2 regions of the Rhodococcus jostii RHA1 genome follow, and region 1 is predicted to be linked to the other one. Evidence: predicted binding sites of a transcription regulator. Region 1 holds the regulator's gene; the other holds the start of a gene.
The links. The regulator HspR, encoded in region 1, represses chaperone genes until heat shock. The targets are predictions, from matches to a motif close to ANNTGAGTNNNNNNNACTCANNT.

Region 1 (10,270 bases):
CCCGCACGTCGCGAGCCGGCTGGGATCGTCCGCGAGGTGCTCTTCCTTCCGCAGCACCGCGATGGTCATTCCGCATTCGGTCTGGCCGTAGAACTGGAAGAAGATCTGGCCGAACTTCTCGATGCCCTCCTTCAACCGGGCCGGCGACATCGCCGAAGCGCCGTAGAACAGCGTCTGCAGGCTGGACACGTCCCGCTTCGGCAGGTCGGGGTGATCCATCAGCAGGTAGATCATGGTGGGGACGAGCATCGTGGCCGAGATCTTGTGCTTCTCGATCGCCTCGAGGACGGCACCGGGCTCGAACGCGGGCAGCACGATCAGCGCGCCACCACGCAGCAGGGTCGGGATGAAGAACGCGGCGCCGGCGTGCGACAGCGGCGTGCAGATGAGGAAACGCGGTTCGTCGGGCCACTGCCATTCGGCCATCTGGATCTGATTGAGCGTCGCGCCGGACTGGTACGAGCCGACGACGCCCTTGGGCTTGCCGGTGGTGCCGCCGGTGTAGACCATGCTGCTGTTGTCGTCGGCGGCCACGTCCGCCGCCCGCAGGCGTCGCGGGGTGAACGTCTCGGCGAGCGCGAGAATGTCGGTGCCCACTTCGGACGGCCCCAACGACAACACGTTCTCGATCGAGGGCGACTGCGCCTCCAGTTCGGCGGCGCGCTCCTCGAAGGCGGTGGGATCGAAGATCAACGTCTGGATCTCGGCGTCGCCGACGATGTACAGATGGTCGTCGAGCGAGCCCATCGGGTTCAGCGCGCTGGCGCGGCATCCGGAGATCATGGTGGCGCCCATGCTGATGAGCACTTCGGGCCTGTTCTTGGACAGCATGGCGGTGCTCGTGCCCTTACCGATTCCGAGCGAAGCCAGTGCCTGCGCAAAGCAACTGATCTGATCGCGCATCTCACCGCCGGTGAGGACGACGTCGCCGAGGTAGAGCGCAGGCTTGTCGGAGTTGCGTTCCAGTGCAGTGATGAGGAGGTCTGCAGCGAAGGCGGGTCGATGCAGATCTGCGAACTCGTCGGTCATCTGTAATCCTTCTACTCCCGCGACGCCGAGGCGCGTGGTCCGGCGGCCTGGATTTTCTGTGTCCTGGGTCACCGACACCCTAACCGGAAACCGGCAAAACTGAAACCTGTTCCACCTAGCTCGCGGGTGCCGACGGCAACTCCGCGCCGGAACACGTCCGATAACGTGAGGTCCATGAGTCCGCAGCACCGAATCGCAGAACGGATCTCGACCGCTGCGCAGAGCGCGCACGTCTTCCTCGCAACGGCGGAATCGCTCACCGGCGGGCAGATCTCGTGCATTCTCGGCGCGGCGCCCGCCTCCTCCGACTGGTATCGGGGCAGCGTGGTCGCGTATTCCAGCGAAGTGAAGCACCGGGTGCTGAAGGTGCCGGACGGTCCCGTCGTCAGCGAGGCCAGTGCCCGCGCGATGGCCGGAGCGGTCGCCGAACTGCTCGGAGCCGACATCGCCGTCGCGGTGACCGGTGCGGGCGGCCCCGACCCTCAGGACGGGCAACCGCCGGGGACCGTCTGGTTCGGACTCTTCGCTCACGGCCGCATCGACACCGAGATGCACCGATTCGACGGTGAACCGCAGGACGTCGTGACCGCAACGACCGACCGTGCCCTGGAACTGCTCGAGCAGGCGTTGGTCTCCGCGCCCGGTCGAGTTCCTCCGCCGCTCGCATAGATCTCCGAGAGTCGGGTATTCGTCCGAACGGGCACCGCTACACCCGAGGAGGAATTCCGTGCCGAAGACCACCGACAGCGGCAAGCCGAAGAAGAGCGAGCTCCCCGAGACGCTGAAGAAGTCGTCCGAGAAGGCGCAGCGCACGTTCGCCAAGGTGTACGACTCCGCAATGGATCAGTACGGGGACGAGGAACGGGCGCATCGCGTCGCGTACGACGCCCTCAAACACGGCTACGAGAAGGTCGGGGACCACTGGGAGGCCAAGGACGAGAAGGGCCCGTCGGACGAGCGCGCGAAGAGCGGCGGCCCGAACGCGTCCGGTGAGACGGCCGAGGGAGTCGACGCCAATGCGAGCAAAGACCATCTCGTGCACATCGCGCAGCGGCTCGACATACACGGCCGGTCCACGATGACCAAGGACGAACTCGTCGACGCGATCGAGAAGGCGAACCGGAGAGCCCGATGAGAGCCGTGACGTGGCAGGGCAAACGGAAGGTCAGCGTCGACACCGTCCCCGACCCCGTGATCGAACAGAAGACCGACGCGATCGTCGAGATCACCACCACCAACATCTGCGGCTCCGACCTCCACCTGTACGAGGTGCTCGGCGCGTTCATGAGCGAGGGCGACATCCTCGGCCACGAACCGATGGGCATCGTCCGCGAGGTGGGGTCCGAGGTGACCGACGTGAAGGTCGGCGACCGGGTGGTGATCCCGTTCCAGATATCCTGCGGCAATTGCCACATGTGCGACCGAAAGCTGTTCACGCAGTGCGAGATCACCCAGAACCGGGACGAGGGTACGGGTGCGGCGCTGTTCGGGTATTCGAAACTGTACGGGAGCGTTCGCGGCGGCCAGGCCGAGTATCTTCGGGTGCCGCACGTGAAGAACACCCACATCACGGTTCCCGACGGCCCACCGGATTCGCGCTTCGTGTACCTGTCCGACGTGCTGCCGACGGCGTGGCAGGCCGTCGAGTACGCGGACATACCCGACGGCGGTTCCGTCGTCGTTCTCGGGCTCGGGCCGATCGGTGACATGGCGGCACGCATCGCTGCGCACAACGGTTTTCGTGTCATCGGCGTGGATCTCGTGCCCGAGCGTCTCGCCCGCCCGCAGGCACGACACATCGAGACGGTCGACCTGACCGACGCCGAGGGCGAACTCGGCGACGTGATCCGGGAGATGACCGGCGGCCGCGGCCCCGATTCCGTCATCGACGCCGTCGGCATGGAAGCGCACGGCTCCCCCGGCGCGAAACTCCTGCAACAGGTCACGTCGTACCTGCCCGACGCCCTCGCGGGCCCGCTGATGTCGACGGTGGGAATCGACCGGCTGCACGCCCTGTACTCGGCCATCGACATCGTGCGGCGCGGCGGCACCCTCTCGCTCATCGGGGTGTACGGCGGAATGGCCGACCCGATACCGATGCTCACCCTGTTCGACAAGCAGATTCAGGTGCGGATGGGCCAGGCCAACGTGAAGCGGTGGGTCCCGGACATTCTGCCGTTGCTCACCGACGCCGACCCCCTGGGCGTCGACACGTTCGCCACTCACGAACTGCCACTGGACCACGCGCCGCACGCGTACGAGATCTTCCAGAAGAAGGAAGACGGCGCTGTGAAGATTCTCCTGAAGCCGTAATGCCTTCTCTGTGGCTCGATCACGTCGCCGGGCACCGCGGTGCGGTCACCGGGCGGTCATGGGACGAACGTGGACGGTACGACACCGTGGTGGTGGGCGCGGGGGTGACCGGACTGATCCTCGGGTTGCTGCTCGCCCGTGCGGGACAACACGTCGCCGTCGTGGAAGCGCGGACCATCGGCGCCGTCACGACGGGGAACACCACGGGCAAGGTCAGTGTGCTGCAAGGTACCCGGCTCGCCGAGATCGGCCGACGTCACGCAGTGCACATCCTGCGGTCGTACGTCGAGGGAAATCTGGAGGGCCAGCAGTGGCTGCTCCGGTACTGCCACGACCGCGGGATTCCCGTCGGCACGGCACCGGATTTCACGTTCGCGCAGACCGAGTCCGGCGTCGACGCGGTGCGCGCTCAATACACGGCCGCCCGATCGGCGGGCCTGCCCGTCCGCCTGGTGCCGGAACTCGACATCCCGGTGCCCCACGTCGACGCCGTCACAATCGACGACCAGGCGTTCCTGGACCCGATGCCCGTTCTCCATGCGGTGGCCCGCGACCTGATCACGCACGGCGGCGACGTGTTCGAGCACCGTCGCGTGACATCGGTCCGGACGCTGGTGCGATTCCACGTCCTGGCGACGCCGGACGGCGACATCGAAGCCCGCCGCGTGGTTCTCGCGACGGGAACGCCGATCCTCGACCGCGGAGGATTCTTCGCGCGGCTGACGGCGGAGCGATCCTATGCGGCGGCGTTCCGGGTGCCGGGCGGTGCCCCCGGCGGCATGTACCTGACCGCCGATCAGCCCACACGGTCGCTGCGCCCGGCCGACGACGGCCGTGTTCTGGTCGTCGGCGGCAACGGTCACGACGTCGGGCGAAGCACGTCGCCACAGGCCGCGGTCGACGATCTGCTGGCCTGGACCGGCCGTCACTTTCCCGGGGCGACGCCGACCCACCGCTGGTCGGCGCAGGATTACTCCTCGCTGAACGCGCTTCCCTACGTCGGCCCACTGGTTCCCGGCAGAGACGGCATTCTCGTCGCGACGGGGTACGGAAAGTGGGGACTCTCGAACGGCGTCGCCGCCGCTCTTGCGCTCGCCGGACGCATTCTCGGTGGCCACATGCGGTGGGCGGAGGCCTTCCAGAGCTATTCGCCGACGCAGCTTTTCGACCTTCCCGCGGCGGTGAAGGCGAACGGCGAGGTGGCGAGGGAGATGGCTGCGGGCTGGGGCGACGCACTCGTGGGGAGACAACGCGGGAAGGGCCGGGCTCGCATCGTGCGAGAGGGACTGCTGCCCGTCGGCGAGTACACCTCGAACGGTCACACCGAGCGGGTCTGCGCCGTCTGCCCGCACCTCGGTGGTGTGCTCCGCTGGAACGATGCGGAGGCGTCGTGGGACTGCCCGCTGCACGGGTCCCGATTCACTGCCGGCGGAACACTTCTCGAGGGCCCCGCAACCACCGATCTCCGACGGCTCTGATCCCCACCCGATTGGCCGCGGGCCACCTGGGTACCCGTCGCTTGTACCCACGAAAGGAAGGAAGTGCCCATGACATCGGCAGAGACACTTCGCGGCCGGAAGGTCGCGATCCTGGCCACCGACGGCGTCGAGGAAGTCGAACTCGTCGAACCCCGGAAGGCCGTGGAGGACGCCGGCGCGGAGGTCCGGCTGATCTCGTTGTCCCCCGGCAAGATCCAGGCCATGAACTCGGATGTGAACGCGGCAGGCACCTATGCCGTCGACGCCGCCGTCGGCGACGTGTCGGTCGCCGACTTCGACGCATTGATCCTGCCGGGCGGTACCACGAACCCCGACCACCTCCGGATGGACGCGTCCGCCGTCGCCTTCGTCCGCGACTTCGTCGATTCGGGCAAACCAGTGGGCGTGATCTGCCACGGACCGTGGACGTTGGTCGAGGCCGACGTCGTCCGCGGCCGCACTCTCACGTCGTATCCCAGCGTGCGCACCGACATCCGCAACGCGGGCGGAACCGTGGTCGACGAGGAAGTGGTGGTCGACAACGGGTTGGTGTCGAGCCGCAACCCCGACGACCTACCCGCGTTCTGCGCGAAGATCGTCGAGGAATTCGCCGAGGGCCGCCACCCACAGTGACCTCGTCGGGCCTGGATCAGCCGGAGTCCGGGACCGTCACCACCACTCGGGTGCCCGATCCGGGTGAGGACGTGACGTCGAAGGTGCCGCCGAGGCTTTCGACCCGCACGATGTGCGAGGCCAGTCCGATGTGCCCCTGCGCCACCCGTTCCGGGACGACGGCCGGGTCGAATCCGGCGCCGTCGTCGGCGACCGTCAGCGTGGTCCGCCCGCCGGCGCGGGTGAGTGCGAGTTCGATCGTGGTGGCGCGGGCGTGCTTCGACACGTTGGTGAGCAGTTCCCGCGCCACCCGGTAGAGCAGCTCCTGGCAGTCGGGGTGACCGACGTCGTCGACGCTCACCGTCATCTCGAACCCCCGCCGGGCGTAGAGATCCGCGAGCTCGCGCAGCGCCGCGGTGAGGCCCAGCTGCGCGAGGACCTGCGGATGCAGTGTGGTGACGGTGGACCGCAGCTGCGCCGCGGTCTCGCGGAGGGCGGACTCGGCGGCGACGAGCATGTCGTCCGGGTTCCGCTCCAGGGCCTCCTCCACATCCAGCCGGGCGGCCAGCACATTCTGCAGGGGCCCGTCGTGGAGGTCCTCGGCCAGTTGCCGTCGCTCGCGTTCCTCGGCACCCATCGATTCGGCGATCAACTGCCTGCGCACATCCATCAGCGAGATCACCGTCGCAGAGCGCCGGACCAGCACGTACGACAACGCCGTCGTCGCGGCCGCGAGCCACAACAGGAAACCGAAGTAGAGGTACACCTCGTCGGGGAAGCCGACTGCGTCGTCGCGCTTGGAGTAGACGATCCACACCACCTGGTACCCGACGGCGGTGCAGACGCCGACGATCGCCGTCAGACGCGGCCGGTACTGAAACGCCACCGAGATCGGCAACAGGAAGAACACCGGGAGCAGCACCGACGTCGCGCCGCCGGAGACGACGCACAACGCCACCACCGCGGTGACGTCCGCGGCCGTGGACACCCAGCCCGCCCACGGTCCGACGTCCCGCACCAGGACGAAGATCAGCCAGCCGAGAGCGACCGCCGCATACCCGATCAGCAGCCCCGCGAAGACGTCGGGTTGCCAGTGCGTCACGCGGATCACCGGTCCGAGCAGCGCCATCAGACCGATCAGCGGTAACCGGAGTATGGCGGTCACCCGGACCGCCTCGGTGCTGTAACGACGAACTACGCGACTCTGGGACGGATGCGGCACGTCACTCCAGCAAGCCGCGTCGCATCGCCTCGGCCACCGCGGCGGCGCGGTCGCTGACCCCGAGCTTCTCGTAGAGGCGCTGGACATGGGTCTTGACCGTCGACGGCGCCAGGTACAGCTCACCGGCGATCGTGGGAATGCTCTGCCCGCGCGCAATGAGCGCCAGCACTTCCTTCTCCCGACCGCTCAGCGCCGGCCCGACCGGTTCACTGCGACGACGCACCTCGCCTGCCAGTCCGACCGCGAGGGAGGCGGGGAGGACGTCGCGGCCCTGTGCGCAGTCCAGGACGGCTTTCACGATCTCCGCCCGGGTCGACTCCTTCGGCAGGAATCCCGCCGCCCCCTCCTGCAACGCGTGGTACACGATCGCGGATTCGTCGTGCGCAGACAGCAGCAGCACGCGCGTGGCGAGTTCGGCTCGTCGCACGGCCGCCGCCACCTGGGAACCGTCGAGCTCCGGCATCCGATAGTCGAGCAGTGCGACGTCGGGGGCGAGTTCGCGGATCAGGGCGAGCGCCGCCGCACCGTCGTCCGCCTCACCGACCACTTCGATGTCGCCACTCGCGAGGAGCGCACGGACGACACCGTCCCGAAAGATCGGGTGGTCGTCGCCCACCACGACCCGCACGGCGCTCACGGCGTGGTCCGATGCGAAGCGACTCCAGCGAAGTCCATTGCTCACTTTCTCACGAGAGCAGGCCCGCGCGGAGCACTTCGCGGGCCCGCTGTCCCCCGATCGGTGGACACCGGATTCATCCCGCCCTCCGTCCTGTCGGTGGACAGACGACGGCGCGCATTCACGACATAGTTGACACACACCGGAAACGGGGAGATCGGAAACCGAAAACCCCACGGCCCCAGACGTTCCACCCCAAAGCGTCAGACCCCCGAAGTTCCAGAACCCAGGAGAAGCCATCATGCGCACCACCGCCCGTCGCCGCGTCGCACTCTTCATCGCACTGCCCGCCACCGCAGTGGCCGTCACCGGATTCGCCATCGCCGCCGCCGGGGTTGCCACGGCGGGCACGATGCCGACATCGGGACCGACGATCGCGATGACGATCAGCAACGACACCGACCTGCCGATGGTCCTCGCGGGTTCGTCGAACCCCTACGGGCAGTGGATTCAGGCGCCGTCGGACTACCTCGCCCCGCACAGCAGCCAGATCGTGAAGGCATTCTCCACCGACCCGAACGGCGTCGAGGTGGATGCCACGTACTCGCTCCCCGGCGGTGCCCAGGCCGTGTTCCGCGCCGACAACTACAGCAACACGACCGACGTGGACGGAACCCGCGTCGACGCCAACTACGGCCACGCCTACGGCATCAGCAGCTGGATCGACTCGGGCTACCCGAACATGAACGCCGGCTACCACCTGTACGGACACCCCTGACAGCCGATCCCGACCATCCACCGAACACTCGACGAAAGCCGCAGAACATGATCATGCACGTCACCGAGACCCCCACCCCCACCGTCTCCCGCACGATGTGGACCACCGAGGAGATCAAGGCACGTCTCGAGGAGATGAACATTCCGCGATCACGCACCCGTCGCGGGCCCCGCTGGGGCAACCGCGACCGATAAGCCGGGGGTTGGGGCCCGATGTCGCACTGGTTCACTCCGACAGGACCAGTGCGACATCGGTTCGGTTCACCCGAGAGATCGCCGGGTCAGCGCTGGTGCCGCGGCTTCCACACGACGAGCGCGTTGCTCCGTGGGATCGGAACGAGGTCGCGCCGGTACCCGGCGTGAATCTTCGCGATCTCCTCGGCCAGCTCGCGAACCCGGTGCTGCAGAGCCTCCACCTGGTTGGTGAGCTCGATGATCCGCTTGATCCCGGCGAGGTTGACACCCTCGTCCTGCGAGAGGCGTTGCACCTCGCGGAGCAACGCCACATCCCGCGGCGAGTACCGTCGGCCGCCACCGGACGTGCGGTGCGGGGTGACGAGACCGAGCCGGTCGTAGTTGCGCAACGTCTGCGCATGCATGCCGGCGAGTTCCGCGGCCACCGAGATCACGAAGATCTGGGCGTCCGGATCAACGGCGCTCTCGCGTGGATCCTGAGTCGTATCGCTCATCAAGCACCCGCCCACCCGGCCCTCGGATCGAATCCGCTGGCCTTCTCTGCTTCCAGATAGGTCTTCAATGCTTCGGTGGCCGGGTCGTCGAGCTTCTGCGGAACGGCGACCTTGACCGTGACCAGTAGGTCACCGGCGCCACCGGCACGCTTGGGGACGCCTCGCCCGCGAACCCGCAGAACCCGGCCGTCGGCGGTGCCCGCAGGAATCTTCACACCGACACGCCCCTCCAAGGTGGGGACGGAGACGGTGGTTCCGAGCACGAGCTCACCGTAACTGACGGGAACGACGAGCGTGAGGTCGTCGCCGTTGCGGCCGAACACCTTGTCGGGACGCACCCGGACCGTGACGAACAGGTCGCCGGACGGTGCGCCGCGCAGGCCGGCCTCACCCTGGCCTGCCAGCCGGATCTTCTGTCCGTCACTGACACCCGCGGGGACGCGGACGGTGATGGTGCGAGTCCGGTTGGTGACGCCGTTGCCGTGGCACACCTCGCACGGCGAGTCGATGATGGAGCCGGTACCGCGGCAGTCGTCGCACGGCTCACTGAACCCGAACGCGCCCTGGTTGCGGCTGACGATTCCGGTCCCGTTGCAACGCGGGCAGACTCGCGGGCTGGTTCCCGGCTTGGCACCGCTGCCGTGGCAGGTGGTGCACGGCGACGGGCTGGTCAGACGCAGCGGAACCGTGACGCCGAGCGTGGCTTCGCGGAATTCGAGGGTGGTCTCCGTCTCGACGTCGCTGCCACGACGGGGACGGTTGGTCGTGCGGGTCGCGCCGCCGCCACCGGCGCCGCGATTGAACAGGCCACCGAAGATGTCGCCGAAGCCGCCGTCACCGGCCGCCGCGCCGCCGCCACCGAACAGGTCGTTGATGTCGAATCCGCCCTGGCCGAAACCACCGGCTCCGGGGTTGAATCCGCCGCCGCCCTGCCCGAAACCGCCGCTCGCGAACAGTCGCCGGGCCTCGTCGTATTCCTTGCGCTTGGCAGGGTCCGAGAGCACGGCGTGTGCTTCGCTGACGGACTTGAAACGCTCCTCGGCCTTCGTGTCGCCGGGGTTCGCGTCGGGATGAAGGTCGCGGGCGAGTTTGCGGTACGCCTTCTTGATCTCGTCCGCGGATGCGTGGGACGAGACGCCCAGCTCCTTGTAGAAGTCCTTTTCGATCCACTCCCGTTGGCTCACTGGGCGTCTCCTCCTCTCGCTCTTACTCTTGTTCCGACTCGGCGGGCTTCGCCGCCTCGTCGGAGGTGTTCGCGCCGGCATCGCCTGCGCGATCGATCACAGCTACCATCGCATGCCGCAGGACGCGATCACCGAATTTGTAGCCCTTTCGCATCACCGTGCCGAGAACGGGGTCGTGACCCTCGCCCTCGTGCTGCACTGCCTCGTGCAGCGCCGGATCGAATGCGTCGCCCTCGGCGCCGAACTCGCTCAGGCCGAGCGACGTGAGAGTGCCGGTGAGCTTGTCTGCCACACCCTTCAGCGGCCCCGAGTCGAGGTCGCCGTGGCTGCGTGCACGGTCGAGGTCGTCC
Region 2 (10,270 bases), 1.5 Mb from region 1:
GCGCGGCGTTGGAGACCGCGGCCGAGGCGAGCAAGCCGAGAGCCAGCGCCGAGGTCGCCTCGATCACGATCGTCACGAACAGGACGGCCGACACGTCCCACCCGACGGCGGGGAGCCGACCGAGCGCCCGCAGCACACCGAGCAGCAGCGCGCTCACTCCAGCCAGCACCGGAAGCAGCGCTGCCACCTTGGAGGCCACGTAGGCGCCGACACTGAGCCCGGCCAGGCGCTCCTGCCGGAAGACGGCCATCTCCCCGACGATCTGGAGCAGGCCGTACGTGAGGCCGAAGAAGAAGCCTGCGAATGCGATCCAGAAGACGATCTGGGCGGGGCCGAGGTCGGCCGCGCCATGCGGATCGAACGCGCCGCGCTGGAACAGCGTCGCCATCATCGCCGTGACCAGCACCGGTGAGCCGAGCAGCACCGCCAGGGTCAGCCGGTTGCGAAGGAGGACATCGACATTGCGTTTTGTGAGTAGCCACCATTGCCGCACCATGCCGGTGCGTTCGACGTCTGAACGGGTGGCGGGGACGGGCAGGACGGGCGGTAGCGCCGAGCCGGTCCGGGATTCCGAGGTCCCACCGCTGTCCGCGAATCGCTCCGCCCAGATCTGGGGAGTGTGCTCACGAGCCAGCCGGTCGTACACGTCCGCGAGGTCCTCCACACCGAAGTAGCGCCGAGCCTCGGTCGGGCTGCCGGTGAAGGCGAGGTGGCCGTCGCGAGCCAGGAACACCACCCGGTCGCACCGGTCGATGCCGGCCGGCTCATGCGTCGTGAGGACGACTGTGACCCCGCGCCGGCTGAGTCGGCGCAGCAGGCGCATCACGTCGGCTGCGGTCGACGGATCGAGCCCGGAGGTGGGTTCGTCGAGAAAGAAGAGGTGTGGCCGGGTCAGTAGTTCCACGGCGATACTGGCCCGCTTGCGCTGGCCGCCGGACAGCGCACGGACCGGCACCTCGGCTCGATCGGCCAGGTCGAGGTCCTGCATGGTCTCCTCGACTATCCGGTTCGCTTCGGCCGCCGATGTGCCCGCGGGCAACCGGAGCCGCGCCGCGTACCGCAGCGTGCGGCGCAGGGGCATCTCGAGGTGGATGATGTCGTCCTGGGGCACGTAGCCGATGCGCGAATCGGCGCTGACTCGGGCACCGCGAACGACGCCGTCGTGCCGAACCTCACCGGCAGACGGTGGTTGCAGTCCCGCGAGGATCTCCAGCAATGTGCTCTTTCCTGCTCCACTGCCGCCGGCGATGGCGACCAACTCGCCCGGCTCGACCGACAGTGACAGCTCCTGGAGGATCTGCCGTGCCCCGACCTGCCGGCTCACGTCGACCGCATCGACCCGCCCGACGGTCGGTGATTCGAATGTCGATCCGGTCGTGACCGATGATTCCTGAACTCGCTTTGTCATGCCCTGATCATCGGCCGGCCGCTCACGTCGTCGCATGGGGCGTTTGCCTCAAATCGGGCGCCGAAAACCGATCCAAGTCGAAGCCTATGAGGCAAGCTTCAATCAGATCGATGGTGGAGGCAGGGATGGGGAGCGGGGTGTCACAGATATTCGCGGGACGCCGAATCGTCGCGGTCTTGGCGATCTCGATGACCGGACTGGTGGGATGCGGTGAGTCGGCAGTTCCACCAGCCGTGCCCGACGCACAGCTCGACGACACGATTCCGGCGGCGATGGAGCACGCCTCGATTCCCGGGGCCATCGTCGGTGTCTGGCAGGACGGCGCCGCGCCCTACGCCGAGGCGTTCGGGGTGGGCGACACGGCCACCGGGGAACCCATGGCGCCCGACCTGTTCATGCGCGTCGGCAGCGTAACCAAGACCTTCACCACCACCGCCGTGCTGCAACTGGTCGACCAGGGAAAGGTCGGCCTCGACGATCCGATCGACAGGTACGTACCCGACGTCCCCAACGGGGACACGATCACCATCCGCCAGTTGGCGGCCATGCGCAGTGGGCTTCCCGACTACTCGGAGGTGGTGATCCCGGCGCTCCCGAGTCAGCCGCAGCGCCAATGGACACCCCAGGAACTGCTCGAGATCAGTTTCAGCCGTCCACCGCTGTTCACACCGGGCACCGAGTTCGACTACTCCAACACCAATACCGCGCTCCTGGGCCTCGTGGTCGAGAAGGTCTCCGGCCAGCCGCTGAACGCATTCATCGACGAATTCATCACGCGACCCGAGAATCTCGGCCACACCTCCGTCCCGACCGATGCGGCCCTTCCGTCACCGCACGCTCACGGATACACGAAAAAAACCGACGGGGAGACGGTGGACGCGACCGACTGGAACCCGTCGTGGGGATTCGGTGCGGGAAACATGATTTCCACGCTCGACGACCTGCGTGGGTGGGTGCGCGACTTGGCGACCGGAACGTTGCTCTCGCCGGCAACCCAACGCGAGCGGGAGCAATTTCAGCCGGCGCCGTCGGAAGGTGCGGGTTCGCTGTACGGGCTTGGAGTCGAGAACCAGAACGGCTGGATCGGCCACAACGGAAATATCGCGGGCTACCAGACCTACGCGTATTACCTTCCGCCTGAAGGGAAGACGGTGGTAATGCTGGTCAATACGAACGTCGACCCGCTGGGCGTGTGGAACTTCTTCGCCGAGATCGTGAAGATCGTCAGCCCCGATCATCCCTGGCCGGCGCCTCCGTCATAGAGACCGGATGAAAAGGCTTGTTGCCGTCCGGATCAGGTACGTCTTTGGTCTCCGGAGTCGGGCTCTTCGGCAGTCGGTATCGATGAGGGCATTCCTTCACCCAGCTGACGTCAGCAATCCGACGATTGCAATCGCGAGTGCCGAGGCGGCACCGCAGATTGTCCAGGCCTGCACAGCGGTCCGGCTCCAGCGGGGATTGCGGATCCGTGTCGTCGGCGCGGGGGCTGCGCCTCCTCCACCGACACGTGACGGTTCGGGTTCATGTCCGTGACGATGCGACATCGCATCCGCAGCGAGCGCTGCGCCGAGAGAGGCGACCACCACGATCAACGTGACGGCGATGACCACAACAGTCCAGGGCATATGTGCACCGAGCCTTTACGATTCCTGGGGTGCCGACGGGATGGGGTCGACGTTGGTGTGGGCGTGCGTCATGGCGAAGGCCGGAGCATCACCGCTGCCGCGATGAGGCCGGCGAATGTCGCGGCGACGATCGCCGCGGTGGCGCACGGTGAGTGGGTGACCATCCAGGCGGGCATGGCGACGGATAGTGCGGCACCGGCACCGATGACTGGCTGTGAGAGGCGTTCTGCACCGCCGGGTATGCGCTGCTTCATGGGTAGCGAGGGATGCATTCCATGCTCCTTTCGCAAGGGATAGACGCAGGCGGTGGCGATATCGGGTCCGATCGGCTTGGCCGCCTGGGTGGTTTGTCTGTCTCCTCCGGTAACGATTAAGAGTGATTTGGATCACAATTGAGTTGCAGGGCTCGTTTGTACCGCATTCCGGTTGGGAGCGCCACTGGGCAACCGTCCATGTGCGGGAAACCCCCGAAAGCGCTCGGTGCGACTCGCGATAACGCGCCGGGTGCTGTGATCCGGATCGGGAATCGAACAACGACGTGAGTCGCCGACATTGCGAGACAACGGGACTTTAGACCCTATCCGCACGTGCTTTCGCCGAGCTTACGATGCCGCGTGTGACACTCGGCTCCCTGTCCTTGGCCCTTCTACGTGTGAACTACCGACTGGCGCGGCTTCCGCTGCAACTGTTCGAAGATGTGGCGGTGTCACGGCTCGACGAACAGGAGCCGGTACGGCTCGCCTACGAGCAGATCCTGATCGACTGCGACCGTGCCGCGGCGTACCTGCTCAACGATGAGGGCGCGGCCAGGCGCGCGGCCGAGCTGGAGCAGCGGACGGCGTCGGTGCGACTGCTGATTGCTCGTGAACATCACCGCGTCCAGCGTCGTGGTGTGATCTTGCTCGATGAGCAGCGCGAGCGGTTTCATCAACGCCGTCAGCAGGACTCGGGTCTGCCGACATGATGTGTGCCTTGTTCGTCGTTATGGTGGTGGGCGGTCAGCACGATCGACCGGTGAGCCGACGGGCCCAGGTGGGGCGTAGGGAAGTTTCGCGCGTCATCAGGGCACGCCGGCCGCTCTGGCCTTTCACTCCACGCGTGGTGATAGCTGCGGGGTGGGGAGGGCTGCGACTGCTTTGCCCATAGTTCGCTGGCCTGGTGCGCACCACGTCTCAGCCCGGTTCAGCCCACCAGCGGCCTGAATTCGTGGAGGTTCAACAGCTGCTGCACATACTGCCCTTCGGCCAGCGCGGTCATGGCGTCGAGCTTGGCCAACTCTCCGGGGCTGGCCGTCGCAATGTCGAGTTGCATCAACTCGGCGACCCACTCCCGGATCTCTTGATGGATCACGCCCGATCACCACCTCTGCACTGTGCGTTTGACTCCGGCCGACGTTGATTCTCGATCTGATGTGGCGTCAGCGCCGGATCTCGCGCTTGACGTCGACGCCGGTCTTGCGTGCCTCGGCGATCGCGGCATCGTCCTGTGTGCTCATGCCTTGATTCTCCTCCGAACGTCCAGAGTGCGGGAATCGCCGGTCATCACCACTGAGTTCATTGCCTTTCCGGCGGCCATCTCCAGCCGCGGAGGGCGTAGTACTTCTCGCGGGGCTCGCCGGTCCATCCGTTGATGCCTTTCCGCGGAAGCCACCAGGCGTGGATCAGCAGCACGATCGCGGCCAGGACGCCGAGCAGTACGAAGAACCAGAATCGCCCGGCCGTGGCGCAAACCAGGACCGACAGCCCGCACAACACGAAAATCTTGCCGATGCGCCGCCATTTCGGGGTGTGTTCCTCCCAGTGTCCCCACACGATGGTGCCTACGGCGGTGATCCCGCATGTCACCGCAATTTCGAACCAATAGGGCCAGCTGCTCATCGTTGACCTTCCCATGCCTCGCGGGGCCGCCCTGCCTGCCGATTCCGGCGCGACCAATCGTCAGCAGAACAGTCGCAGCAACCCGAGAGTTACTGTCCAGTCGAAGGCGTTCACCCCGCTCGTCGTCCGGTCAGCGGGCGTAGCGCGGGTCGATCGGAGGCAGGGTGGTGGGGCCGAAGTTGTTCGCGATCGGCATCATCGCCGTGAACCAGGTGCGGGCCGGCTCGGTGCCGCCGAAGAGGTTGCCGTCCCCGCACGAGCGCAGTGGGCTGGTACAGATCTGGCCGGGGGTCGGCGAGTCCCCGAACACGTAGACGCTGCCGGCCAGGTTGTTCGTGTACCCGATGAACGCCGACGACATGTGCGATTCGGTGGTCCCGGTCTTGCCGGACATCGGCAGCTTCCACCCGGCGGCCGCGGCAGCGGCCGACGCCGTGCCACCGGGCAGGTCGTCCTTGCTGAGCGCGTTGGACAGGGTGTCGGCCAGGCCGGGATCGATGACCTGCTCGCACGCCTGCTGGGTGAGCGGGACCGGTCGGCCCTGCCGGTCGACGATGGAGTCGATCGGGCTCGGCGGGCACCACTTGCCGTGTGAGGCCAGGGTCGCGGCGACATTCGACAGCTCGAGCGGATTGATCCACACCGGGCCGAGGGTGAACGACCCCAGATTCTGGTCCTTCTGCATGTCGGCCAGGCTTTGGTCCCCGTACCCGGACGTGCCCGGTTCGGTGTAGGACCGCATGCCGAGGCGTATCGCCATGTCCACCGTCGCATCGACCCCGGTGGCCTGGAGAAGTTTCACGAACGCGGTGTTCGGCGACTGGGCGAGGGCGTCGGTGAGCGACAGTGCCCGCGGATACGGGGCGGCGTTCTGCACGCAGTAGGCGCCGCCGGGGCACCCTGGGGCGCCGCCGTCGCCCATCCCGAAGGCATCGAACCGGCCCGGTACGTCGAGGATCGCGTTCAGACGCAGCCCCTTCTCCATGGCCGCTGCCGTGGTGAAGACCTTGAACACCGATCCGGCGCCGTGCCCGGACAGTGAATAGGGCAACTCCTGCACCGTCTCCGCGGCGGCTGCGTCCAGGCCGTAGTTGCGGCTGCCCGCCATCGCCAGGACCCTGTGTTGGTCCTGCCCGGGCTGTACGACGTTCATCACGCTCGCGATGTCCGGGAGTTTCGGGTCGGCGTAAGTGGACACCGCCGACTTCACCGATCCCTGCACGGCCGGATCGAGGGTGGTGCGGATCAGGTAGCCGCCCTTTTCGAGCTGCTCCCGGGACAACCCGGCGGTCTGGAGGTACTGCAACGCGTAGTCGCAGAAGAACCCGCGGTCGCCGGCGGCGATGCATCCCCGGGGCAGATTGTTCGGTTTCGGGAGCACCCCGAGCGGTGTTTCCTTCAAGGCGCGGATCTCGGCGGCCCGGTCCGGAACATTCACGACCAGGGTGTCCAGGACGACATTGCGGCGCTCGAACACCCCCTCCGGGTTGGTGTAGGGGTTCAGTGCGGAGCTGGACTGCACCATGCCCGCGAGCATCGCCGACTGCGCCAGATTCAGGTCCTTGGCGTCGATGCCGAAGTATGTGCGGGCGGCGTCCTGCACCCCGAAAGAACCGTTGCCGAACGGCACCAGGTTCAGATACCGGGTGAGAATTTCCTCTTTGGAAAGTTCCTGGTCGAGGGTCATCGCCATCCGGATTTCCCGGATCTTGCGGACCGGCGTGGTCTCGATCGCGGCACGGCGTTCGGCGTCGGTCTTGGCGACCACGTGCAGCAGGTAGTTCTTCACGTACTGCTGATTGATGGTCGAGGCACCCTGTTCGATCTGACCGCTGGTGGTGTTGGTGAAGAAGGCCCGCATCGTGCCTTGCCAGTCCACCCCTTGATGTTCGCCGAACCGCCTGTCCTCGATGGAGAGAATCGCCAGTTTCATCTCGTTGGAGATCTGGTCGCTGGGGACCTCGAATCGGCGCTGGTCGTACAGCCAGGCAATAGGCTTCCCGGTGATGTCCGTCATGGTCGTCACCGCCGGCACCACCCCGTCGGCCAGTTCGGCCGAGGAATTACCGACGCTGTCGGCGGCACGGTTGGATGCGTACCCGAGCCCGGCGGCGACCGGAAACATCACCCCGGCCAGCATTATCCCCGCGGCCACGGTGGCGCCGGTGAGCTTGAGAACAATCTTGGAATGCACTTCGGCACCTCATTCCGACGGTGCACCGGCAACGAATCTGCCAGTGCTGAAACGACTATCGGGTCACGCGGCACGTCCGGGAAGGGATGTGGCGCACAAGCCCGTGGCGGTCACGATAGGGGAGTGGCGTCAGATCTGATGGGACGGCAGCCGGTGCCTGCCTGTCACACCCGGAGCACACAGGGGCTGTTCCGCACGGGCATGGTGACACGGCCGAGGTCGGTGACGGTGCCCGCGCGCGGGCCGGCAGCGATACCGGCCAGTTGACGGCGCCGCGCTCCGGGGCGCGGCGCGGCGCGAGCGCGTCGGCTCCGATGTCAGCTGGGAGCGTCTCGTGCACGTCGCTCGTAGCGTTGGTGTGGCCGAACTGCACGGCCATGCGCTCGGCGGCGATCACCCCTAGCACGGTAAGCAGCGCCGTGCGCCGCCGCGAGGATTGCCGACCGCCACACACAGGGCTCAAGGTAACACCGATAGCGCGTTCCCCGACCTGTTCCGGGGAGAGACCATCAAATGCGCTGAACCGGTGGACGATCCGCCACCCGTCGACTGCCGCAAACGATGAAGGAGCCCCTTGGTAGAAGATGACGAACCGCTCGGAGGCCCGATCTGGAACCCGGTTGCGTCGATACGAGATGACGAATCATCAGATAGCCCCGAGGAGACGAACATGAGACCCACAATCCGAAGCCTGGTGATCCCCGTATCCGACCTCCGGCGCAACCGAGCGCAACGCTCCACGTCATGTCGCACCCGAGATGCGGATCTGCGTGCTTGCCGACGCCGACGGCAACCCGATCGGGCTGCGCGCCGATAGACGTCGGCGTGGCCGGTCCCGGCCAAGTGAATCGCGTGGGAGGGTGGGGTGAATCAACGCAGTCGTCCGGGCTGCGGGTAATCCGCGGCCCGGCGTTCGGGGTGGTCGCGGATCTACCGCCGGACCACTCGGACTGCTTGTGTTCCTTGCCATTCGACGGTGAGCGGGCTATCTCCTACCAAGCGCCTCGGCGACCGATCAAGACGAAATCCACCGGGCAAACACAGCAAGGTTGAGCGTTCCACGCTCAATCCTTCGCCTTGACCTCGGTTTGGACCGGAGGGAAAATTGAGTCGATAACACTCAAGTTCGGTGGGTGTGACGACGCAGATCGACCGAAGGATCACGCCCACCCGGTGTGCTGCTGGAGGCGGTCATGGCTCGCGCGGTGGGAATCGATTTGGGGACCACGAACTCGGTGGTGTGCGTGCTCGAGGGCGGCGACCCGGTGGTGGTCGCCAACTCGGAAGGTTCGCGCACGACACCGTCGGTGGTGGCGTTCGCGAAGAACGGTGAGGTGCTGGTCGGCCAGCCCGCCAAGAACCAGGCGGTGACGAACGTGGACCGGACGGTGCGATCGGTGAAACGGGAGATCGGCACCGACTGGCATGTGGCGATCGACGACAAGAAGTACAGCGCTCAGGAGATCAGCGCGCGCACGCTCATGAAGCTGAAGCGCGACGCCGAGGCGTACCTGGGTGAGGACATCACGGACGCCGTGATCACCGTCCCCGCGTACTTCGAGGACGCCCAGCGTCAGGCCACGAAGGAAGCCGGCCAGATCGCCGGTCTCAACGTCCTGCGCATCGTCAACGAGCCCACCGCGGCCGCACTGGCCTACGGCCTGGACAAGGGCGACAAGGAACAGACCATCCTGGTCTTCGACCTCGGTGGCGGCACGTTCGACGTCTCGCTGCTCGAAATCGGCGAGGGCGTCGTCGAGGTTCGCGCCACGTCCGGTGACAACCACCTCGGTGGTGACGACTGGGACGACCGGATCGTGAAGTGGCTGGCCGACAAGTTCAAGGCTCAGAACGGTATCGATCTGACCAAGGACAAGATGGCTCTGCAGCGTCTCCGCGAGGCTGCCGAGAAGGCCAAGATCGAACTGTCCTCGTCGCAGAGCACGTCGATCAACCTGCCCTACATCACCGTCGACGCGGACAAGAACCCGCTGTTCCTCGACGAGCAGTTGTCCCGCAGCGAGTTCGAGAAGATCACGTCCGATCTTCTCGACCGCACCCGGGCCCCGTTCCAATCGGTGATCAAGGACGCGAAGATCTCCGTCAAGGACATCGACCAAGTCGTGCTCGTCGGTGGCTCCACCCGTATGCCGGCCGTGACGAATCTGGTGCGCGAGCTGACCGGCGGGAAGGAACCGAACAAGGGTGTCAACCCGGACGAGGTCGTCGCCGTCGGCGCCGCCCTGCAGGCCGGTGTTCTCAAGGGCGAGGTCAAGGATGTGCTGCTCCTCGACGTCACCCCGCTGTCCCTCGGCATCGAGACCAAGGGTGGCGTGATGACCAAGCTCATCGAGCGCAACACCACCATCCCGACCAAGCGTTCCGAGACGTTCACCACCGCTGACGACAACCAGCCTTCGGTGCAGATCCAGGTGTTCCAGGGTGAGCGCGAAATCGCCTCGCACAACAAGCTGCTCGGCTCGTTCGAGCTGGCCGGGATTCCGCCGGCACCGCGGGGGGTGCCGCAGATCGAGGTCACCTTCGACATCGACGCCAACGGCATCGTGCACGTGACCGCCAAGGACAAGGGCACGGGCAAGGAGAACACGATCAAGATTCAGGAGGGTTCCGGTCTGTCGAAGGAAGAGATCGACCGGATGATCAAGGACGCCGAGGCTCACGCTGCCGAGGACGCCCAACGCAGGGAGGAAGCGGAGGTGCGCAACCAGGCCGAGTCGCTGGTGTACCAGACCGAGAAGTTCATCAAGGACAACGAGGACAAGGTGCCCGCCGACGTCAAGGAGAAGGTCGAGTCGTCGATCACGAATGCCCAGGAGAAGTTGAAGGGCAGCGACGTCACGGCCATCAAAGAGGCCATCGAGAAACTGACCACCGACTCGCAAGCTTTGGGCCAGGCGATCTACGACGCGCAGGCGAAGGACTCGGCCGCCACCGGCGGTGGGAACGGTTCCTCGGGAGGGGCCGAGGAGGTCTTCGACGCTGAGGTGGTGGACGAACCCGGACGGGAGGACAACCGATGAGCAGCAGCGAGCGCCGCGACGGCGACAAGCCGCCGCGGGAACCGATCTCGATCACCGACAAACGCCGCTTCGATCCGGATACCGGCCGGGTACGCGAGCACACTCCGAGCGAGCCCGTCACCCCG

Region 2: a site for HspR is predicted at 8,208-8,230, ahead of dnaK (molecular chaperone DnaK). Genes of this name have one in related genera too.

The regions. Positions count from the first base shown of each region.
Region 1 is NC_008268.1:5,918,932-5,929,201, reverse strand. It holds gene RHA1_RS26865 (AMP-binding protein) at 1-1,029, opposite strand, end outside; gene RHA1_RS26860 (CinA family protein) at 1,204-1,698, shown strand; gene RHA1_RS26855 (ChaB family protein) at 1,757-2,164, shown strand; gene RHA1_RS26850 (zinc-dependent alcohol dehydrogenase) at 2,161-3,342, shown strand; gene RHA1_RS26845 (FAD-dependent oxidoreductase) at 3,342-4,820, shown strand; gene RHA1_RS26840 (type 1 glutamine amidotransferase domain-containing protein) at 4,890-5,453, shown strand; gene RHA1_RS26835 (sensor histidine kinase) at 5,470-6,654, opposite strand; gene RHA1_RS26830 (response regulator) at 6,656-7,282, opposite strand; gene RHA1_RS26825 (hypothetical protein) at 7,572-8,048, shown strand; gene RHA1_RS50630 (hypothetical protein) at 8,102-8,242, shown strand; gene RHA1_RS26820 (heat shock protein transcriptional repressor HspR) at 8,329-8,736, opposite strand; gene dnaJ (molecular chaperone DnaJ) at 8,736-9,920, opposite strand; gene grpE (nucleotide exchange factor GrpE) at 9,943-10,270, opposite strand, start outside.
Region 2 is NC_008268.1:7,440,737-7,451,006, forward strand. It holds gene RHA1_RS33890 (ABC transporter ATP-binding protein/permease) at 1-1,408, opposite strand, end outside; gene RHA1_RS33895 (serine hydrolase domain-containing protein) at 1,534-2,670, shown strand; gene RHA1_RS33905 (hypothetical protein) at 3,102-3,305, opposite strand; gene RHA1_RS33910 (hypothetical protein) at 3,650-3,997, shown strand; gene RHA1_RS50710 (hypothetical protein) at 4,216-4,383, opposite strand; gene RHA1_RS33915 (hypothetical protein) at 4,587-4,910, opposite strand; gene RHA1_RS33920 (transglycosylase domain-containing protein) at 5,041-7,104, opposite strand; gene dnaK (molecular chaperone DnaK) at 8,298-10,145, shown strand; gene grpE (nucleotide exchange factor GrpE) at 10,142-10,270, shown strand, end outside.